DNA from 4 places in the Janthinobacterium pasteuri genome. Region 1 is predicted to be linked to each of the others. Evidence: predicted binding sites of a transcription regulator. Region 1 holds the regulator's gene; each other region holds the start of a gene.
What was found. The regulator FNR, encoded in region 1, switches genes on or off when oxygen is low (the NO sensors DNR and NnrR bind a similar motif). The targets are predictions, from matches to a motif close to TTGATNNNNATCAA.
Positions count from the first base shown of each region.

Region 2: ACQ4WN_RS06955 (universal stress protein) is a predicted target of FNR. The motif match lies at 1,955-1,968, and genes of this name have one in related genera.
Region 3: ACQ4WN_RS19900 (universal stress protein) is a predicted target of FNR. The motif match lies at 3,795-3,808, and genes of this name have one in related genera.
Region 4: ACQ4WN_RS20350 (DUF3079 domain-containing protein) is a predicted target of FNR. The motif match lies at 3,400-3,413, and genes of this name have one in related genera.

Region 1 is NZ_JBNYXS010000010.1:107,380-112,802, reverse strand. It holds gene ccoG (cytochrome c oxidase accessory protein CcoG) at 1-1,311, shown strand, start outside; gene ACQ4WN_RS12625 (FixH family protein) at 1,458-1,982, shown strand; gene fnr (fumarate/nitrate reduction transcriptional regulator Fnr) at 1,986-2,744, opposite strand; gene ACQ4WN_RS12615 (hybrid sensor histidine kinase/response regulator) at 2,984-5,423, shown strand, end outside.
Region 2 is NZ_JBNYXS010000004.1:269,873-275,295, reverse strand. It holds gene ACQ4WN_RS06970 (M56 family metallopeptidase) at 1-341, shown strand, start outside; gene ACQ4WN_RS06965 (hypothetical protein) at 410-910, shown strand; gene ACQ4WN_RS06960 (class I SAM-dependent methyltransferase) at 914-1,720, opposite strand; gene ACQ4WN_RS06955 (universal stress protein) at 2,133-2,969, shown strand; gene ACQ4WN_RS06950 (hypothetical protein) at 3,039-3,905, shown strand; gene ACQ4WN_RS06945 (NADP-dependent malic enzyme) at 3,957-5,423, opposite strand, start outside.
Region 3 is NZ_JBNYXS010000021.1:81,686-87,108, reverse strand. It holds gene ACQ4WN_RS19915 (S41 family peptidase) at 1-622, shown strand, start outside; gene ACQ4WN_RS19910 (chemotaxis protein CheA) at 685-2,565, opposite strand; gene ACQ4WN_RS19905 (protein phosphatase CheZ) at 2,565-3,422, opposite strand; gene ACQ4WN_RS19900 (universal stress protein) at 3,890-4,357, shown strand; gene ACQ4WN_RS19895 (response regulator) at 4,541-5,146, shown strand.
Region 4 is NZ_JBNYXS010000022.1:57,290-62,712, forward strand. It holds gene ACQ4WN_RS20325 (aminotransferase-like domain-containing protein) at 1-330, opposite strand, end outside; gene ACQ4WN_RS20330 (hypothetical protein) at 604-849, shown strand; gene ACQ4WN_RS20335 (c-type cytochrome) at 937-1,320, opposite strand; gene ACQ4WN_RS20340 (hypothetical protein) at 1,478-1,870, opposite strand; gene ACQ4WN_RS20345 (hypothetical protein) at 2,055-2,801, opposite strand; gene ACQ4WN_RS26185 (immunity protein RhsI2 family protein) at 2,949-3,101, shown strand; gene ACQ4WN_RS20350 (DUF3079 domain-containing protein) at 3,498-3,695, shown strand; gene ACQ4WN_RS20355 (TonB-dependent receptor) at 3,948-5,423, opposite strand, start outside.

The sequences.
Region 1 (5,423 bases):
GCTACCTGGCGATGGGTATGCGTATGGCTTACCCAGCTGGCGTTCTACGGCTTGCCGTGGTTGACCTGGAATGGCAGGCAAGCCCTGCTGTTCGATTTGACCACGCGCAAGTTCTACATTTTCGGCGTCGTGCTGTGGCCCCAGGATTTCATCTATCTGGCGGCCCTGCTGATCATCTGTGCGTATTTGTTGTTCCTCGTCACGGCCATCGCCGGGCGGGTGTGGTGCGGGTTCTCTTGCCCGCAAACGGTGTACACGGAAATCTTCCTGTGGGTCGAACGCCACATCGAGGGCACGCGCAGCGCGCGCATGGCCCTCGACAAGCAGGGACCCTCCGCGCGCAAGGCCTTCAAGAAGACGGCCAAGCACCTGGCGTGGGGCGCCATCGCCCTGTGGACGGGCTTTACCTTTGTCGGCTACTTTACGCCGATCAAGGAACTGGCGCGCGAGGTGACCACCCTCAATTTCGGTCCCTGGGAATGGTTCTGGGTCTTGTTCTACAGCCTGGCAACCTACGGCAACGCGGGCTGGCTGCGCGAGCAGGTGTGCAAATACATGTGCCCCTACGCGCGCTTCCAGAGCGCCATGTTCGACCAGGACACCCTGATCATCACCTACGATGCGAAGCGCGGCGAACCGCGTGGCGCGATGAGCAAGAAGGCCGGCAACAACGACAAGCTGGGCGACTGCATCGACTGCACCCTGTGCGTGCAGGTGTGTCCGACCGGCATCGATATCCGCAACGGCCTGCAGTATGAATGCATCGGCTGCGCCGCCTGCGTCGACGCCTGCAACAGCGTGATGGACAAGGTCGACCGGCCGCGGGGACTGGTACGCTACAGTACCGACCATGCGATGGAAAACAACTTCAGTTCGAAGCAGATCCGCCAGCGCGCCATGCGCCCGCGCGTGCTGATCTACACCTCCATCCTGGCCCTGATCATCATCGCCGTGTGTACTTCGCTGGCCCTGCGCACGCCCCTGAAAATGGACGTGATCCGCGACCGCGGTTCGATGGGACGCGAAGTGGAAGACGGCATGATTGAAAACGTTTACCGCTTGCAGATCATGAACACCTCGGAGCAAACCCAGCATTTTAAAATCAGCGCTTCCGGCTTGCCGGGCCTGACCTTGCTGACGCGCGAAGAAGTGACCTTGCAGCCGACGGAAACGCTGGGCTGGCCGATCCGCCTGCGCGTGCCGCACGGCGTGGGCGAGAAGGGCTCGAACAAGATTGCGATCGAATTGCACTCGCTGGACGACCCATCGCTGCATGTGCGTGAAAGCGCGGTATTCATCGTGCCGCGGTGATATTGATTCGGGGTCGGACCCTCTGGGTCCGACCCCGGTATTTCGCCGTAGGGGTAGCATCAAACATGCGTTAGCTTTACTTTATTTTCAACCCAGAAGCAAAAGCTGGGGTCAGACCCAAAGGGTCTGACCCCAAGGAGAACAAAATGTCCGACAGTCTCAAGCTGCAAGCACCCGTTGCCCCGTGGTACAAGCATCGCTGGCCTTGGCTGCTGATGATCGGTCCCGGCCTGTCCGTGGTGGTCGGCAGCTGCATGGCGTATATCGCGTTTACGCAGCCCGATGCGCTGGTGGTGGGTGATTATTACAAGCAGGGCAAGGCGATCAATCAGGACTTGCGGCGCGACACGATCGCCAGCGACCTGGCGATGGATACCAGCCTGTCCTATGACGTGGCGTCAGCACGCCTCAGTGGTTCCGTGCACAGCTTCGGCAAGGCTTACCAGGGTCCGCTGCAGCTGCACCTGGCGCATGCGACCCTGCCGGAAAAGGATATCAAACTGCTGGTGCAGCCCGATGCGGCCGGCAACTTCTCGGTAGCGCTGCCGATGCTCGAGCGCAGCCGCTGGCAAGTGCTGGTGGAAAACGACAAACGCGAATGGCGCCTGTCCGGCATCTGGACCTGGCCACTGCAGCGCAGCATCGCGCTGCATGCCGATGAAGAACTGTAAGACTTACTTGCAGACGTCCGTACCGGCCGTAATGGCCTTCAACTTGGCCGGCTGCAGGATCTCGATCTCGCGATTCGACACGCGCAGCCAGCCTTCCTTCTTGAATTTGGACAGCAGGCGGCTGACGCTTTCGATGGTCAGGCCCAGGTAGTTGCCGATTTCCTCGCGCGACATGCGCAGCTGGAAATTGCTGCCCGAATAGCCGCGCGCCTCATAGCGCGAGGCCAGGTTGACGATAAAGGCGGCAAAGCGCTGCGTCGCCTGCATATTGCCCAGCAACAGCATGACGCTTTGCTCGCGCGTGATTTCCTGGCTCATCATGCGGTGGAAATGGCGCAGCAGGGTAGGCATACTGCCCAGCAATTGTTCCAGGCTGGAAAACGGGATTTCACACACTTCGCTATCTTCCAGCGCCACCGCATTACAGTGGTGGCGATCGGCGCTGATGGCGTCCATGCCCAATAGTTCGCCCGCCATCTGGAAACCCGTCACCTGCTCTTCGCCGCCCGGATTGATCTGGTACGTCTTGAAGTGGCCCAGGCGGATCGCGTACAGGTTCTGGAACGAGTCGCCGATGCGGAACAGCGAGGCGCCGCGCACGATCTTACGGCGGCGGCCGATGATCTGGTCCAGTCTGTCCATGTCGCCCACATCGAGGCCCATCGGCAGGCACAATTGATGCATGCTGCAGGTCGAGCATCGCGCACGCAACGCTTCCACGTTCACTGTGGGCAAGGTGGGAGTGAGTAGCGCTTCGGTCATGTTGGTACCTTTTAGAAAATGCAATACCGAGTTTACTGCATACACGGTGGCCGTGTGCCAATTTCACCGCAATTGCGCTGAATAAACGACTTTCTGACTTTAAATATATGGCAACATCGTCAAAAGCCCTTGCGGCGAGCGCAATTTGCGCGGCACCGCTTGCCAAGTTGATGTATTGATAGGAAAATTCCTGACAGCATTATCTGCCGCCTGTGCCGCCCGGTACTGAAAAGGAAATCATGAAGCCTCTCGGCATCAAAGCAAAAGTCGCGCTGGCCACCAGCCTGACCTCGATCGCCATGATCGCGCTGGTCACCATGATCCAGGTGCAGCACATGCGCGCCGACTTCACCCGAGTACTGCTGAGCCAGCAATCTGCCCTGATCACCCGCACCGCAGCCGAGCTCGACGACAAGCTGGGCATGCTGCTGCAAATCGTCACCCTGACGGCCAGGCAGCAGCCGCCGGAATTGATCGCCCAACCCGCCAAGCTGCGCGAATACTATGCGCGCCGCTCGATGCTGGTGCTGTTCGACGACGTGCTGGTGCTCGATGCGCAAGGCGCCATCGTGGCCGACATGCCGCTGGTCACAGGCCGCGCCGGCATCAACGTTGCCGAGCGCGAGTATTTCCAGACCGTCCTGCGCACACGCCAGCCCATGATCACCGAGCCGATGCTGGGCAAAGTGAGCGGCATGCCCATCGTACAGATGGTGGCGCCCGTGCTCACCGCCGATGGCCAGGTGGCCGGCGTGGTGATCGGCGTGCTGCGCCTGTACAAGGACAACCTGCTGGGGCGCCTGCGCTCGGAAAAGATCGGCAAGAGCGGCTATTTCTTCATCCTCACGCGCGGCGCCGTGCCGCGCTACGTGCTGCACCCCGATACCAGCCGTTTGCTGCAGCCGCGCCAGCCGAACGCCAACCTGACGACCACCGAGATGCTGAAGGACGATGGCGAAGGCAGCATGGTCAGCACCAATAGCCGCGGCATCACGGCCGTCAACAGCTTCAAGCGCCTGAAATCGGTGAACTGGCTGCTGGCCGCCTCGCTACCCATCGAGGACGCCTTCGAACCCTTCGATGGCGTGCTGTACCGGCTGGTGCTATGGAGCATCCTCGCGTCGCTGCTGGCCGCAGCCGTGCTGGGCTGGGTCACCGTGCGCCTGCTGTCGCCGCTGGTGCGCCTGCGCGACACCCTGCTGGCCCTGCGCACCAGCGGCAGCCGCTTCACCCCCGTGCCAGTGCAGCAGCGCGACGAGATCGGCGAACTGACGGAAGCGTTCAACGGCCTGATGAGCGAACGCGACCGCCTTCAGCAGGAACTCGAATCGCGCGCGGCGGAACTGGAACTGGAGCGCGACCGGGCCGAGGCGGCCAACCGCGCAAAGAGCGACTTCGTGGCCAACATGAGCCATGAAATCCGCACGCCGCTCAATGCCGTGCTGGGCATGGTGTACTTGCTGGGCAATACCAGGCTCGACACGGAACAGCGCAAGTATCTGACCATGGTGCGCGTGGCGGGCCAGTCACTGCTGGGCATCCTCAACGACGTGCTCGATTATTCGAAGATCGAAGCGCGCCGCATGGAATTGTCGCCCGTCGAGTTCGACCTCGATGAAGTGATGAATACCCTGGCCACGACGATGACCATGAATGCGGGCGAAAAGGAGCTGGAACTGGCCATCGCCGTCGAGCCCGACGTACCGCGGCGCCTGGTGGGCGACGCCCAGCGCCTGCAGCAAATCCTCGTCAACCTGGCCGGCAATGCCATCAAGTTCACCGAGAGCGGCGAAGTGGTGGTGGCCGTCAGCCTGGCCGAACGCCAACAAGGCCGCGCCTGGCTGCGCTTCGAAGTGCGCGACACGGGCATCGGCATGACGGAGTTGCAGCAACAGCAGCTGTTTGCCGCGTTTTCACAGGGTGACCAGAGCATCACGCGGCGCTTCGGCGGCACGGGCCTGGGCCTGGCCATCAGCAAGCAGCTGATCCACATGATGGGCGGCGACATCGCCGTCGCCAGCAGCGAAGGCAAGGGCAGCCGCTTCTGGTTCAGCGTGCCGTTCGACATGCTGGCGCAGCCGGCCGAAACGCGGCGCACGCCCGCCCTGGGCCAGCTGCGCCTGCTGGTGGCCGACGATAACCGCACCACGCGCGAACTGATCGTCAAGCTGATCGAGGCATGGGGCTGGCTGGCCGACGAAGTGGACTCCGGCTTTGCCGCCATCGAACTGTACCGCGAACGCCTGGCGCAGCAGCAACCGTATGACGTGGTGCTGGCCGACTGGCACATGCCCGTCATGGACGGCCTGGCCACGGCCAAGGCCATCCGCCAGGCGGCCACCGGCCAGCGCCAGCCCATCGTGGTGATGGTCAATGCTTTCGCGCGCAACCACCTGGAGGAAATCTCCAGCGCCGCCGAGGCCGATGTCGTGCTGATGAAGCCGATCACGGGATCGAGCCTGTTCGATGCCCTGCACCAGGCGTTGATCGCCAAGAACGATGGCGGCGAGCAGCGCATGCTGCACCAGCCGCTGGGCACGGAACTGGCCGGCGTGCATTTCCTGCTGGTGGAAGATAATCATTTGAACCAGGCCGTGGCGCGCGGCATCCTCGAGCACATGGGCGCCACCCTGGACGTGGTGGGCGACGGCTTGCAGGCCGTGGAACGGCTGCGCACGG
Region 2 (5,423 bases), on a different contig from region 1:
AACAGGCGCTGCTGCTGGCGCACGAGCAATGCCGGCTGGCCGGGCGCGATCCGCTGCTGCTGGCCATGGCGCATGCCTGGATCGTACTCATGCCGTGGAACCTGCCCCTGTGGTGGCAGCTGCACCGGCTGCGCTTTGCCATCGAGGTCGATTGCGACGCGCGCATGCTGGCGCAGGGCCACGCGCTGCGCGACTATGCCATCGTCCTGCGCCGGCACGGCCAGTATTATTCGGGCTTGACGGGCGCCTCGCCCATCGTGCTGAGCGACCCGCTGACGCTGCGGCGCCGGCGCCGGATCATGGGCAGATTTACCCGGGACCAGGCGGCGAACTTGCTATAGTAGCGGCAATGCCGCGCGTCACGCCCGCGCCCCTGGCCCATTCCCCCCAAAGAAATCAGAGAGATACCATGCTTTACCTGCTTGCCATCGTGATCGTCATCGCCCTGCTGTACTACGTCTTCAGTGGCCGCACGCCCGTGAAACCGCTGCACAAGCCGCTCATCTCCGTGCGCCAGTACGTGCCGGCGATACCTGCGGGCGCGCCGGCGCACCACTGGAACGATGAGGGACGCTTTGCGTCGGAAGTGGAAAACGAAGCTATGTACCAGCCCGCCATCGCCAAACTGGCCGGCGAGCATGGCCCGGGCAACGCGGAAGAAAAATGCCTGGCCCTGCTCGTCTGCGACGATGCCAATCCGTTCCAGGACAAGGCCATCGCCGTCTTCATCGATGGCCAGCTGGTTGGCTACCTGTCGCACAACGACGCCCTGCGCCTGCGCCGCAACCTGGGCCGCCAGGACCTGGTGGGCCAGCTGACCTCGTGCGACGCCGTCATCCGCGGCGGCGGCCTGTGGAATGGCAAGCGCCTGTCGTATGCCGTGTGGCTGGACTTACAGCCGTACAATTAAAACTTACGCCGCGCGCGCCAGCCTGACGGCGCGCGTGGCGATAAAGCTGGGCAGGTACTTTTCAATTTCAAAGCGCTGGTGGGGATGCATTTCCTCGTGGTAACCCGCCAGCACGAAGCCCGCCATCAGCTGGCCGCCGATCTGGCTGCCCAGGCCATGACCGAAGACCAGCGCCTCGCCCTTCTCCATGCGCGCCTCCAGCGCATCGGCATCCATATCCTCCAGGTCCGAGTACGGCAGCACGAAACGGGGCCGTATCAAGCCCTGCTGTGCCCATTGCGGGTCGCGGTCGCCGATGAATACGGCCGGGTTGAAGAAACTGCTCAGCAGCACGCCGCCATCGGCCAGCACACGCGCGCATTCGCGCCACACAGGGGCGATGTCGGGCACGTACTGGTTCGACACGGGGTGGACAATGACATCGAAGCTGGCGTCGACAAAACAGGCCAGGTCGCGCATGTCGCCCTGTACCGTGGCCAGCTGCAAGCCGTCTCGCTCAGCCACCATGCGGTCTTGCGCCAGTTGCTGCGCAGACAAATCGAAGACGGTGACATGCGCGCCGGCGGCGGCCAGCACGGGTGCCTGTTGCCCGCCAGCACCGGCCAGGCACAGGATGCGCTTGCCGCTTACCTCGCCCAGCCAGCCAGCCGGCAGGAGACCGGGTGTCAGATGGATCTGCCACTGCCCGGCGCGGGCCGCGGCGATGGTGGCGCTGTCGACGGGCTGCGACCAGGGACAGTTGCGTGCAGCCTGGGCATCCCAGGCTTGCTGATTATGCTGCAAGAAATTGTTACCTAAAGGCATCGTCATCCTTTCAGAAAAACAGGACGCGAATGTAGCATGACTCCAGGTAAGACGTCGCACTGGGCAGCTGGCGGAAAAAGGGATACGGGAAGGTAAGACAACCTGAGAAGTGAACTCCCGCCACGGCCAGCGTTGTTGCGTCACACAAAGAAGTGCCGACACGATGCTGCCGACGCCGATGCAGACCACTGGGAGGGCAAGGAGTTCACAACCATTATCGCTTGCTACGGGATGAGCATATTGATGCATATCAAGTAGGCCGGCATTTTCTGGCAATAGCATTGCAAATGACCATGGCGTGTCTCTTTTTGACCCACATCAAGCCCAGCATAAGAAAACCGCCATCCGGCACGGCAATGCTGGACTTGCCCGTATTGCCGTTCTAGCCTTGTTGTCATCCTGACTACCGAGCGACAACATGGCTTACAAATCCATCCTCGTCCACGCCGACCTGTCGCGCCATGCGCCGCAGCGCATCGCCATCGCGGCGCGGCTGGCGCACGCGCACCAGGCGCACCTGATCGGCGCGGCGATGACGGGCATGTCGCGCTTTACCCTGGAAAACAATCGCGGCATGCGCGGCGGCGCTGTGGCGGCGCAGATTTCAGCACTCCACGGTCAGGCAGAACGGGCGCTCGACCAGTTTGAAACGCTGGCGCGCCAGGCCGGCGCCATCTCGCTCGAGCGACGCCTGATCGAAGACGATGAAGATGGCGGCATGGCCGTCAGCGCCCGCTACAGCGACTTGACGGTGCTGAGCCAGCACGACGACAGCGAAGCCCTGCCCGGCGCCATGAGCGACCTGGTGCCCTACGTGATGCTCAACGCGGCCCGTCCCGTGCTGATCGTGCCGCGCAGCGGACAATACACGCAAGTGGACAAAACCGTCGTGGTGGCCTGGGATGGCAGCATGGAAGCGACGCGCGCCATCGGCCACGCCCTGCCCCTGCTGTGCGGGGCGCGCCTGGTGGTGCTGGCCCTGCTGCACCCGCCCGCCGGCCATGCGCAGCCGGCCCGCCATCCGGGCGCCGACATCGCCGCCTACCTGAGCCGCCATGGCGTGCCCGTCGAAGTGCGGCCGGCCGTCGCCACGGGCGACATCGGCGCGGCGCTGCTGGCCATGACCGCCGAAGTGCATGCCGGCCTGCTGGTGATGGGCGGCTACGGCCACGCGCGCTTCCGCGAAATCCTGCTGGGCGGCGTGACGGAAACCGTGCTGCGCCAGATGACGGTACCCGTGCTGATGGCGCATTGAGGTCAGGCGCGCCATGTCTGTTTGTTAAATAGCTATAATTGCCTGATTACTTACTTCAAGGCAATGTAGATGGAGCAACAACTAGTCAATTGGGGTAGCACCCTGGCGCCGTTTGGCAGCGATCTGCTGTGGACCGTCCTGCCGTGGATGCTGCTGTATGGCGTGATCGGCTTTGTGCTGGCGGTCGGCATCTGCTATCAGCTGGCCAGAAAATGCCTGCTGGTGCGCCGTCCGCCCACCTGGCATGTGGCCTCCAAACTCAGCTATGTGTTGATACTGGTCGCGCTGCCGCTCCTCGGCGGCGGGTTTGGCGCCGTACACAGCGTACACCGCGTGGTCAACCAGGCCCTTGAGCGCGACCTGCAGCCGGTGTTCGAGGCACAGATGCCGGCGCTGCGCGTCTACCTGGAACAGCAGGTCAAGCTGATCGCCCCGGGCCAGCCCATCAGCGTGCGCAGCCTGCTCGAGCCATTCGTGCAAGGCATGTATTACCGCCCCACATCCAGCAGTTACTGGGAACGCAGCAAGGCGCGGTGGATCAATGAATTCATTCTGCGCCGCGGCAGCGTGCTGCTGACGCAAGTGCTGCAGGAACAGCTGATCGCCAGGGTCGGCCTGCTCGGTGAAGCGCTCAAGGGCGCCAACTTTCGTGGCCAGGCGACCAGCGAACTGGCCACGCTGGGCACCGATCTGGCCGTGCGCCTGACCACCGATGTGGCGCGCCAGGCCGACTTCAGCAAACTCGACAAGTCAGTGCCGATGATTTTCATCGACGCCATCAAACGGCAGGCCAGCGCCTATTTCAACTCGCTCAAGATCACACTGGGCCTGTTCGCGCTGCTAGCGCTGCTGCTGGTGTGGGGCGAAATCATGTTATACCGCCACTATTACCTGCGCCGCCATCCGGCCACGGCCCTGCCCGTGGCGCCAATGTAAAAAAGCCACCCCTCCTTACGGATGGGGTGGCTTTCCATGAGCAGCTAACGCTTAGACTTTACGCTGGGCGACGGCGTCGACCACGCACAGGGCCGTCATGTTGACGATGCGGCGCACGGTGGCCGATGGCGTCAGGATGTGCACGGGCTTGGCGCAGCCGAGCAGGATCGGACCCACGGCGATGCCGTTGCCGGCAGCCGTTTTCACCAGGTTGTAGGCGATGTTGGCCGACTCGATATTCGGCATGACGAGCAGGTTGGCGTCGTTCTTCAGTGCCGAATTCGGCATGAGTTTTTGACGCAGCTTGCTGTCGAGTGCCGTATCGCCGTGCATTTCGCCGTCGATTTCCAGGTCCGGCGCACGTTCCTTGATGATGGCCAGGGCGGCGCGCATCTTTTGCGCCGAAGCGCTGTCGCTGGAACCGAAGTTCGAGTGCGACAGCAACGCTGCGCGCGGCGACAAACCGAAACGGGTCATCTCTTCGGCGGCCATGATGGTGATCTCGGCCAATTGCTCGGCATCCGGGTTTTCATTGACGTGCGTGTCGACCATTACCAATTGGCGCTCCGGCATGATCAAGACGTTCATCGCCGCGTAGACATTGCTGCCGGCGCGCTTGCCCAGCACCTGGTCGATGTATTTCAGGTGCAGCTGGGTGGTGCCGAAAGTGCCGCAGATCATGCCGTCGGCGTCGCCCTTGTGGATCATCATCGAACCGATCAGGGTGTGGCGGCGGCGCATTTCCAGCTTCGCGTATTCCTCGGTGACGCCCTTGCGGCTGGTCATGGCGTAATACGTGTTCCAGTAATCGCGATAGCGCTCGTCGAAGTCCGGGTTGATGACGTCGAAGTCGACACCTTGCTTGAGACGCAGGCCGAACTTCTGGATGCGCGCTTCGAGCACGGGTGGACGACCGACCAGGATAGGACGCGCCAGTTTTTCATCGACCACCACTTGCACGGCGCGCAGCACGCGCTCTTCTTCGCCTTCGGCGTAGACGATGCGTTTGAGTTCGGCCGGCGTGGACTTGGCCATCAGGAACAGCGGCTTCATGAAGGTGCCGCTGCGGTAGACGAATTGTTGCAGGCTGTCCGCGTACGCTTGCAGATCCTTGATCGGACGCGTGGCGACGCCCGATTCCTCGGCCGCCTTGGCAACGGCCGGCGCGATCTTGATCAGCAAACGCGGATCGAACGGCATCGGAATCAGGTATTCAGGACCGAACGACAGGTTGCTGATGCCGTAGGTGGTGGCGACGATGTCGGACTGCTCGGCATGCGCCAGGTCGGCGATCGCGTGCACCACGGCGATTTCCATTTCGCGCGTGATCGTCGTCGCGCCGCAATCGAGGGCGCCGCGGAAGATGTACGGGAAGCACAGCACGTTGTTGACCTGGTTCGGATAGTCCGAACGGCCCGTGGCGATGATGGCGTCGCTGCGCACGGCCTTGACTTCTTCCGGCAGGATTTCCGGATTCGGGTTGGCCAGTGCCAGGATCAGCGGGTTCGGCGCCATCTT
Region 3 (5,423 bases), on a different contig from region 1:
CAGGCGCAATAATGGCGGCAGTGATAGCACTTATGCCCCCCTACTGCCATGGATCAGTTCAGGCGAGATCGTCAGCGTGGGTGGCGAATGGCTGTCCACGCCAGCCAATATCGCCGGACAGGAAGGTATCTGCGCTCTGTTCGCCCCCGGTGATGCCTCGTGCACGACGCATAGTGATCAAGCCGTCGCCCGGATGCGCAGCGTCCAATCAGGCCAGTTCGTGACGCAGCAAGCCGATGGACCTGTCAGCTATGGAAGTTTTCCCAGAAATAAAACGCAGCCGGCCCGCGTCGCGGTGCTGGTCGATCGCGATTGCGGGAGCTCCTGCGAAGAATTCCTGCTGGTGGCGCGGCAAAGTTTTCGTGTCAAACTGATAGGGCGCAACAGCCATGGCTCCCTCGACTACTCGAATTTGCGCCTGCATGCCCTGCCTTCAGGAATACGCCAGTTAATGTACGCCACCTCGCGCTCTGCCCGTCTGCCGCAACTGCAGGTCGACCTGGATGGCATCATGCCCGACATCTATCTGCCGCCACCGAAGGACGAGGCGCAACGCGCCCAGGAAATCGTGCGCGTGCAGCGCTGGCTCGAAGGCGGTAGTTTACGCCCCGGCGGCGCTTGACTGCACAATGAAAAAAGCCCGCTACAGACAGCGGGCTTTCCAAAGACTCAGCGATAGTTACGTCAGGCTGCCAGCCGCACGCTACCTCGACACCCGTCCATCAGGAACGACAGCCCCACGACCAGCACCAGCTCGCCTTCGGCCGAACGGGCAGTACCGGTGATGCCTTCCACGGTGATGGCCGTCATCGGCTTGATCACCAGGTCGGCCGTCCCATCGACGGCTGCCACGGCGAGAATGTACGGCTGTGGCGCAGCGACAACAATGCCCACGCGCTCGCTGCACGATTCGTAGCCCAGGGCGCCGGCCAGCGAACGTACGGGCAATGGACGGCCCTGGTCTTTCAGCACGGGCGCGCCACCCACTTCCATGAAGGTTTCCGGCAATTCGACGACGCGCTGCACCACCGCCATCGGCAGCGCCAGCGCGGCGCCCGACGTCGACACGAGCATGGTCGGCACGATGGACAGCTCGATCGGCAGGCGGATGGCAAACTTGGTGCCCTTGCCCAGGGACGACTCGATGTGGATGGCGCCGCGGTTTTTCTCCACGGCCGTCTTGACCACGTCCATGCCTACGCCGCGTCCGGAGACGCTGGAGGCCACTTCCTTGGTCGAGAAGCCCGGCAGGAACACCAGCTGGAAGCATTCATCGTTGCTCAATTGCGCGTTTTCGCTGATCAAGCCCTTTTGCTGGGCCTTGCTACGCAGGAAGGCTGGGTCCATGCCCTTGCCATCATCCTGCAGCACGATCATGACACTGTTGGCTTCCTGCCAGGCCTTCAGCGAAATATACGACTTGGCGGGCTTGCCGGCAGCCAGGCGCGCTTCCGGCGATTCGACGCCATGGTCGAGCGAATTGCGCAGCATGTGCACGAGCGGATCGTACAGGCTGTCGACCACCACGCGGTCGACTTCCGTCTCCGCGCCTTCGATAGTGAGCTCGACATCCTTGCCCAGATCCTTCGCCAGTTCACGCACCAGGCGCGGGAATTTCTGGAACAGTCGACCCACGGGCTGCATGCGCGTGGCCAGCGTGGCACGCTGCAGTTCGGTCGAGTAGCGTGAAGCGCGTTCCAGGGTTTCCGCCAGGGTCGCCATCAGGGTAGCGGCCTGGCCTTCGAATTTGAATTGCAGCAAGCGTTCGAGCAGCACGGCTGCCTGGTTGGCAGCCTGCACCGACTCGCCGGCCACTTCCAGCAGCGCGTCGAGCTTGACGGCGTCGACACGGATGCTATCTTCCTTGACGGGCGCGGCATGGCGCACTTCCGGCCGCTCTTCACGGCGGTCCACGCCATCCCATGCCTTGCCGGCCGGCTTGGCGGCAGCGGCCGGCGCCGCGACCACGGCGGCAGGAGCAGCAGCGATGGCGGACACTGGTGCGGCAGCGAGCCGGCTAGCCTCGGGCACGACGGTGTTATACATGCCTTCCCAGTCCAGGCCATCGGCGCTGGCGGTGGCAACGGCGGCAGGCGCGGCCACCACAACTGCGGCGACCTCGGCAACGACCACGGCGGCTTCCGCCACCACGGCGGCGGCAGGCGCGTGTGCGTCCATGCCCTTGCCTTCGATGGCGTTCGTGAGGATGTGTTCCAGCTCTTCCGGCATGGCTGGCAAGCTTTCCGGCGCGGCACCATTGGCCAGTTCCGTCAGCTGGTCGGCCACGAAACCGGATGCTTGCAGCGCCGCCTCGATGGCGATCGGGGTCACCGGCGCGGCGCCCGTGCGCAAGGCGTCGAACAGATTTTCCGTCAGATGGCAGGCCGCCACCAGCGCGGGCAAGCCCATGAAACCGGCGCCACCCTTGATGGTGTGGAAGGAACGAAACACGGCATTCAGTGTTTCCTTGTTGTCAGGATCACGCTCGAGGCGCAATAAGTGCTCTTCAACATTAACCGCAAGATCCATCGCCTCAACGACGAAATCCTTGAGCATATCGTCCATTAGAATCCCAAATCCGCAAGAAGGTCGTCTACATTATCCTGGTCCAGCGCCACCGACGGCACGGACGGGCCCTGCATCAGCGGCACCGGCTTTTGCGCCAGTTTTTCGCGCACCTCGGCCGGCGCGTTGTCGCGCAGCAGCTGGGCAAGTTCGTGCTCCACCGTCTTGGTGATGTTGACCACTTTTTTGATCAGCTGGCCCGTGATGTCCTGGAAGTCCTGCGCCATCATGATTTCCAGCAAGCGCGCTTTTTCCGCTTCCGTTGCCTCGGCAACGGCTTGCGCGAACTGGCGCGAGTCGCCGGCCAGGGCCTTGAATTCTTCCAGGCTCAGCTTGCCATCGAACAGCGCCGTCCAGCGGCTGTCCATGTCCTTGGCTTTCTTCGACAGCACATCTTGCGCCGGCATGCCTTCGTCGAGCGTATTCAGGACCTTGTTGGCAGCCTGTTCCGTCAGCGTGGCGACATATTCCAGGCGGTCCTGGGCATCGACGATCTGCGACGACGCTTCCGTCAATGCCTTGTCGTAGCCCAGTTCGCGCAGCGAATCGTGCAGCAAGCGCACGATGCCACCCAGGCGTTCGAACATCGGCTTGTCGGACTGGTCAACCGGATCGGCCGCTTCGTCAGGCACGCCTGCGGCAGCTGCCGGGGGCGCTTCCGGTGCGGCGGCGACTGGCGCTTCCGCTGCCGCTGCCGGCACGGCGGCGCTGGCCGACACCGAGTCGAACAGCGCGTCAAAATCGTCGTCCGCGATCACGGCTGCGGGCGCTGCGGCAGGCGCGGGCTTGGGAGCGGCCGCACTTTGCGCAGATACTTCATCGAATAATGCATCGAAATCATCAGCGGCGTTGGTCATATCCCTGCTTCTCCATAATTTGTCAAAATTCCGCCTGAACTGTGCGTTTTACAGACTGATACCCACAATTTCTCGATTAAGATGATTTGAGGCAATACCGCTGCGATGGTGCGAGTGTAGCAGGGCGCCGCCCTGTTGGTAAATCTCAAAACGCGCTTCCTGGTGTAAAGCTGGTCCATAAGAGCTTTTCCGTCAGGAAATAAGTGTTCCAGCCGTTGTATTTTGAAATACTACCATTGGCGTGCCTGCAAGACCACGCGCCGCACAAGAAATCCTGCTCGCGGGCGCCTGCGCAACGGTGCGCCAAGAATATCGTTGCGGCTAAAACACGATCTTTCTACCAATGTTGCCTATACTGAAGGTGCAATAGTATTGATAATTATCAAGTCTTTACATGAATACCATGCTGCCGTCGCGCCTACAATAAGGGGCGTTGCGCGCGCTGAGCCACCGCCAAAGGACCTGCCATGTATAAGAAAATTCTGATCGCTACGGACGGCTCCACCGTCTCCAACCTGACGGCCTGTGCCGGCGTTGCCTTTGCCGAACAGATGCAAGCCGACATCCTTGCCGTGTACGTTGCGCCCGAATACCAGTATCCGGTGTACATCGAAATCATTCCACCAAGCTATCCCAGCGAGGAGGAATACCGCATCGCCATGCGCAAGGCGGGTGCCGACCACTGGCAGCCCATCCTCGACGCGGCCGCCAAGCGGGGCCTGGAAGCGACGGGCCTGACCGCCTTTTCCGACAGCCCCGCCCTGAAAATTGTGGAAGTGGCGCAATTGCAGCAATGCGACCTGATTTTCATGGGTTCGCATGGACGCAGCGGCTGGGGGCAATTGCTGCTCGGCAGCGTGACCAACAAAGTGCTGTCGCACTCGACATTGCCAGTGCTCGTACATAGGCTGATCAAGGAACCCCCATCCAAGTAAGAGGTAAGATGGCCACGCAGGCCGCCGCAGCCCATATATTGGGTAAAAGATTGGGTAACAGATTGGGTAAAAGGCAAAACTGCGGCCATTTCGATTAAAATGACAACGTTTCTTGTTTTTTAACACCAGGCCGGCCGCAACTAAACGGCCAGGGCCAATTACACGCTTCCAGATTGCGCGCCTATGATACGTATTGTGATTGCCGACGACCACACCATCATGCGAGAAGGATTGAAGCGCATCCTTGACGGCGCGCCGGACATCGACATCGTGGGCGAAGCCATCGACGGCTTTGAGGTACTCAACCACATACGCCAGGGCGGCTTCGACCTGTTGCTGCTCGACCTGTCGATGCCGGGCCGCAGCGGCGTCGACCTGATCCGGCAAATCCGCAGCGAGGCGCCCAAGCTGGCCATCCTGATCCTCACCATGCACGAGGAAGAGCAATATGCGGTGCGCGCCATCCGCGCCGGCGCGCAAGGCTATCTGACCAAGGAAAGCGCGGGCACCCAGCTGGTGGGCGCCATCCACAAGGTGGCGTCGGGGCGCCCCTACATCAGCGCCGAGGTGGCAGAACAGCTCGTGCTCAACATCATGATGCCGAATGAAAGCTTGCTGCACAAACAGCTTTCGGACCGCGAGTTCGAAGTCTTTTCCCTGCTGGTGGCGGGCAAGTCGATCACGGAAATCGCCAACAATCTGCACCTGAGCGTGAAGACGGTGAGTACACACAAGACGCGCATCATGCAAAAGATGGGCATGAGTTCGCTGTCGGAAATGGTCCAGTAAGCCGTGGCGCACCGCCTGCTGTCCCCCTTCAAGACCTGACCGTGCGCGCCAGCGCGTAGGAACAATCCTACATCAATTGCCACAGCTCCTACTGCCATATTCAGCCACTGCTGATATTAATTGCATACGGTTGTTGGCATACTGAAACCAGTCATCAAGTTGCTGGGAAGTTACTTCATCACACAGCAAGTCTTCAGCGAATCGAGATTCACACGCCTGGACGCGCGCCGCCCTTTCCCTGCCCGCCGCCCTGTGCACCTTGTCATTCAACTCTGAA
Region 4 (5,423 bases), on a different contig from region 1:
CGGCGGTGGTGGGGTATTCATGCTCAGGTCGAGGATAGCGCTCAATTCGACTTTCGGCGCCGCGACATAAGTGCCTCGAGCGCCGCGGCCTTCCAGCAAGTTGCGGCGCCTGGCTTCGTCGTATGCGCGCGTGATCGTCGTCAGGTCGACGTCCAGCTGTGCTGCCAACTGGCGCTGCGTAGGCAGGCGGTCACCCGGTATCAAAGATCCGTCTGCCAGCGCCACCTGCAACGCATCCGCAATCTGCAAAAAACGTGGCCCTTTGTTCCCGGCCAAGCGCGGCAACCAGGTAGTCAAATTTTCATCTTGTATGGTTTTCAACTGGGACATTTTGTCTCAATGTATGGAAATTGTTTTCAGGTAGTATGCATTAGAACGTGCAGCAACACCATCCTTGCATGGCAGTCGCTGACGTTTTCTCTGCTCTCATCTGCATTCGGCAAATCACTGCGCCCGATGCCATGGTTATTTCATCGGCAGATATAATGAAAGAGTCAAACAGGATGCCTGAGGGATGGTTTGAACAGAAGCTGCGCAAGCAGCGTTTTGAGGTAGCGCTCCTCACGATAGATAGTGTCAAGTAATAGACTGGAAATACGCAAAATGATGGATTGGACCCCAATAGTCTTCGTGACGTTCAAGGCTCTCGTGCTCGGCACGGGCATGTTCTTCGCCATCAAGTGGCATTACGATCAAGGGAAGAAGGATAAGGATAAGGCGAAGCAGAATCGCGCGGTGCTGCGCGCGAGCGGCAAGGTGGTCGCACTCTTCGTACTATCGCTGCTGGCCTTGGGGATCGTCACCTTCGTCGTTGTCAGAATGGTCGGTTTGGATATGACCTTACCATGATGGTAAGGAATAGTCGGCCGATACCTACGCATCAGTTCGTGTACACATGGCAGGCCTGACCCTGCGCCCGCCCCTCTGATCTGAAGATCATCGATCCTTTAAAATCACACCACGCATGTATTGATTTAAATCGCGAAAATCCTGAACCCTCCATGCGTATGGTGATATTTTTACGCCATTTTCTCGCAAAGTTTTTGGAATCAAGTCGCCATTTGGGCGAAGGATGACTGATGAAACAATAACCCCCGGATAGTCTTTTAGACGTTTTTTGAAGGCGGATGTTGTAAGGTCAGGCGTGGGAGGATTACTCTTGTTCGCCAATGGCCCTGTTCCCTTGATATCTGTTCCGTGGCACATGGAGCATCTCTGTATATAGAGATTTTTTCCATTGATATTATCCGCGAAGGATGAAGATGCTTGAATGAGTGATAGCATTCCTAGCGATGCGATGAATAATATTTTCGTTTTCATATAATATTTTGGCATCAATAAAATTTTCATCCATTATTATATCTGCCGTTGGTCGGTTACACTAGCCAGGTGATTTTTGTGGCAAAATCATGGTGCTCTTGGTAACGGACTGCCCCTCGCGGGGGGGATTGAATCGATTGTGACCCCGATGTGATCATTAATGCGCCATCGTGCCTTTATCGATTGGTACGAAGACTTCCCATTTCTTTTGTGTCGTGGGCTTTACGGTCTTGCCGCAAATGACGGCAACATTCGGTCCAGACAGGCCTTGACTTTTCGGAACCCATTTCACATGCAAAGATATCGCGCATTTGGCAACCAGAATCTTCCGGTTCGGCTCCATGGCCTGCCATCTTGTTCCATTTTTTAGATTCTCTGCTGCAATGAACTTTACAGCGGCATCCCTTATCTCAAACAATCCATGTATGTCACCTCGTGTCCGATCTTCGTCAAGAGTCGTCGCGAGTGCCGATGAGACACCCGCAACAAGAAAAAAGGAGCTAACAAGGGCGGCGTACCCGCGTTTATTCAATCGTGACGATAGCAACATATTTACAATCCTTGCCAAGTTTGCTCTTTATTAGTTAAAAGCGGGTTCCACATTTCCAGCAAGTATATTTTTCTACGGCGCGGCCGAAGCCTCACGACGCGCCAGCCCCTGCCCGCATGACGGAACCGCTTATTGCGCCATTACCTGGCATGGGCGAGTTGGCGAGTTCCCTGCGATGACAAGGTCAAGCTTCTTCATCCCGTCTAAATACGAATTGTTGGCGGCTAATGCCTTGCGTGACAAAGTCAGCATCCGGCGGTATTGTTTCCCAGAAAAATTCCCGTTTAAAAATTGGAATTTTATTGAATTTTCGCGAACGAAATATCCATCTGTTTTTCGTGAAATCGCTGTAGCGGTCCCCTTTGAACTGCTGATGTACAGCCGTGAAAGGAAGTAATCTTTCCGCAATATCCGGGAAAGCAAAACGTGGATTGTCGTCTTTGAGTTTTTCAAAAATTCCAAATTGATCTCTGCAGATGACTTGAATGGCAGTCTCTGGAAAACGATAGCGTGGAGACCATAGGACGTTCCAGCCTGATTCTATTTCATTGATGAAATTTACCAGGCGAGGCGTCAAAATATAGGCATCCGACTCGATATGGATGATTTTATCAACACCTAATTCATTTGCTACATGAATGGAGTGGAGGAAACTCCGCCACCAACCTGGGTAGTCAGCTCCGCTTTGTCGTCCGAGATTGTTGTCGAAGTGAATGATGAGATTTGTGTCGGTATTTGAAGCCAGCGGAGCTTTATCGGAAAGTGTATTGATAATTTCAGCAGGTGGAAGATACGGGGAACCATCATCAATCATTATTTTTTTTATTGCATTGATTGGTATGTTTTCGTAATAATCGAGCCACCGTTGATACCGACTTTCCCATGACGGGGCATCTTTTATATAGCTGGTGCAGAATATAATGGCTTTCATTGGCTAAGCACATTCCTTGTATTTGAAAAATTCAGGTTATTCATGATCTAATCATTAAAATTTCCAACTATTTTAACAGATTGGAGGCGCTTGAATAACCGTATGGACATGCCGGCCATGTGGCCGTTGGTATCAGCTCAACCGTCGATGAGAGCATCTACGCGCACCACATGCAGGATATCAAGCGGCGCCATGGTGACGATGGTGTATGCACTCGACGAGCTCAAGGCACAGCCGGCATCCGATGGCGGTATCAATGTCGCGCGGACCGTGCTGGAAGCGCCTGTTTCTGCTGGATAACAGGATGACACTCTGAACAACATACATAAATCCTGCAAGGCGGCGAAAAATCAACTGAGAATTCTCGAGATGAAATACAGCGGCAACACCAAGAGAATGACGGTCATTAAAAGTGAGGCAAATGATGCCGTGAGCAGTTATGAAAGGAAATAATGCCATCCTCTGGATGGTACCCGCAGGTCTCTTGCTTGACCGTCATGTGCAAGCTGCCGCCAACGCCAACCTTGCGATGGGCGAACAATGTCGATGGGGATGAAGTTACTTCTTCAAGTTGGCACCCCGTGCCATCTTCGCAAGCTTGACCTAAGTGAACTCCTCACGCGAATTCGTTTGACCCTCGCCCGCGCAAGACCTAGAGTCAACAGGAAGATATCAACCGACTCCGTCGACCACGCCATGGCCAAGCCTTTTCCCTTAAGCCCCAAGAACCCCGAACGCATCTGCTGGGGTTGCGACAAGTATTGTCCGCCGGACGCCATGCGCTGCGGGAATGGTTCCGAGCGCACGCAGCATCCGATTGAGCTGTTTGGCGAAGGCTGGAATGACTGGGGGCTGGCGGCTGCCGACAGGGAGGAAGACAAGAAAAAGCCTTGAGTCGGCTGTGATCTGGCAGCAAACTGCTTGTCAACGGTTGAAACCGTCCACTCTTCGATTGCCTCCGTGAAGTACTGCAATCGGCGTATCGGCTATGCGCCAAGCGCCTTGCGTACTGGACGTGCCGGGGGCGAGCTCAGTGTATGGCTTGAGCACCGATATTCTCCATCTGAAACTAAAAAGGGCTGAGCCCTGTGCAAGACAGAACTCAGCCCTTGGCTATCGGCGCACGATCACGCCGGCAGCAGGAGATTACATGAAGTGGTAGTTGGCGCTAATGCGGAAGTAGCGGCCTTGACCATTGTGCAACTGTGGATTGAAGCCTTCCACTGGGTAACGTGGATCGTATGGCGCCTTGATATCAAACAGGTTCTTGATATTGAACGACAGGGTCAAATCCTTGAAGCCCGTGTAGGAGTACGACATATTGGTCGTCGTCCAGCTTTTCACGTCGCAGCTGCTGATGTAGTTGCTGTACTTCGGCAAGCCGCCCAGCCCATATGCCGACTTGGGTTGTCCCACGCCGTACTGGCAGTATGGCGTCTCGTAGACCACATTGTTGTCGCTACGGCGCAGCAACGATACGGGACCCACGAAATCTACCGACGTCGTCACCGAGTGGTCGCCACGGGTCCAGTTGACGGACAGGTTGCCGCGGTTCTTTGGATTGTCGCCGACCGAGGTGGCATAGTCGGACAGGCCGCCATTCGCACCGGAGGTGTCGGTTGCTACTTCACCCGGACGCTCGGCGCGCTTGAAGCTCAACAGATAGCTCCAGTTCAGGTTGGCTGTCAGACGGCCCAGATCGCCCAGCGACTTGCGATACGCCACCTCGAAATCAATACCCTGCACTTCGGTGCTGCCCTGGTTCACATACGAACGGTTGACCTGGGAAATCGGGCCAGAGTTAGGCACCACGTTGCCATTGGCATCGGTCACCAGATTTGCCGGATTACTGTCGCGTACCACGCTGCCTTTATAGCGGTCTTGACGATCAACCATGTACTGCGCGCTGAACAAAGCGGTTTCATCCACTTTCTTGATGCGGTAGTAATCGACCAGTACGTCGATGTCCTTGGTCGGTGCCAGGATCAGGCCCAGCGAGTAGCTCTTCGATGTTTCAGGGCGCAGATCAGGGGTGGCCGAGGACAGGCTGGAAATACCTTTTTTGCAATCGCTGGTATCGGCACCGGTGGCCGGATGGACGCCATCCGGGCAGCGCAGCGGGTCAACCACGTTGGTGAAAGATTGTACGCCGCCAGGCGAAACCTGAGTCAGCGCTGGCGCGCGGAAGCCTTCGGCATAGGTGCTGCGGACGGCTACGCGGTCGCTGATGGTCCACTTGGCGCCGACTTTCGGCACGAAATTGCCCTTCAGGTTGGGGTATTTGTCGTAACGGCCTGCAAAGTCCATTTCAAAGTATTTCGCAAACGGCGTGCGCACTTCGACGAAAGTCGAGCTGACATTGCGCTGTCCGTCGGCCAGCGAGTTGGCCTGGCCGATGATGTCGCCGCGCTGCGTCGCCATGTCTGGCGTCAGGCCGATTTTTTCTTGACGGAATTCAGCGCCGAAAGCCACGCCAATCTGACCGCCGGCCAGCTGGCCAAATGCGGTACTTGCCTTGGCATCGACTTGCGTTACCTGGGCAAAGCCGCGGTTTTCCAGGTCGCGCGTGACGCTAGGATCGGCATTGACTTGCGCCAGGGTCCAGTTCTGCGTCATGACCTT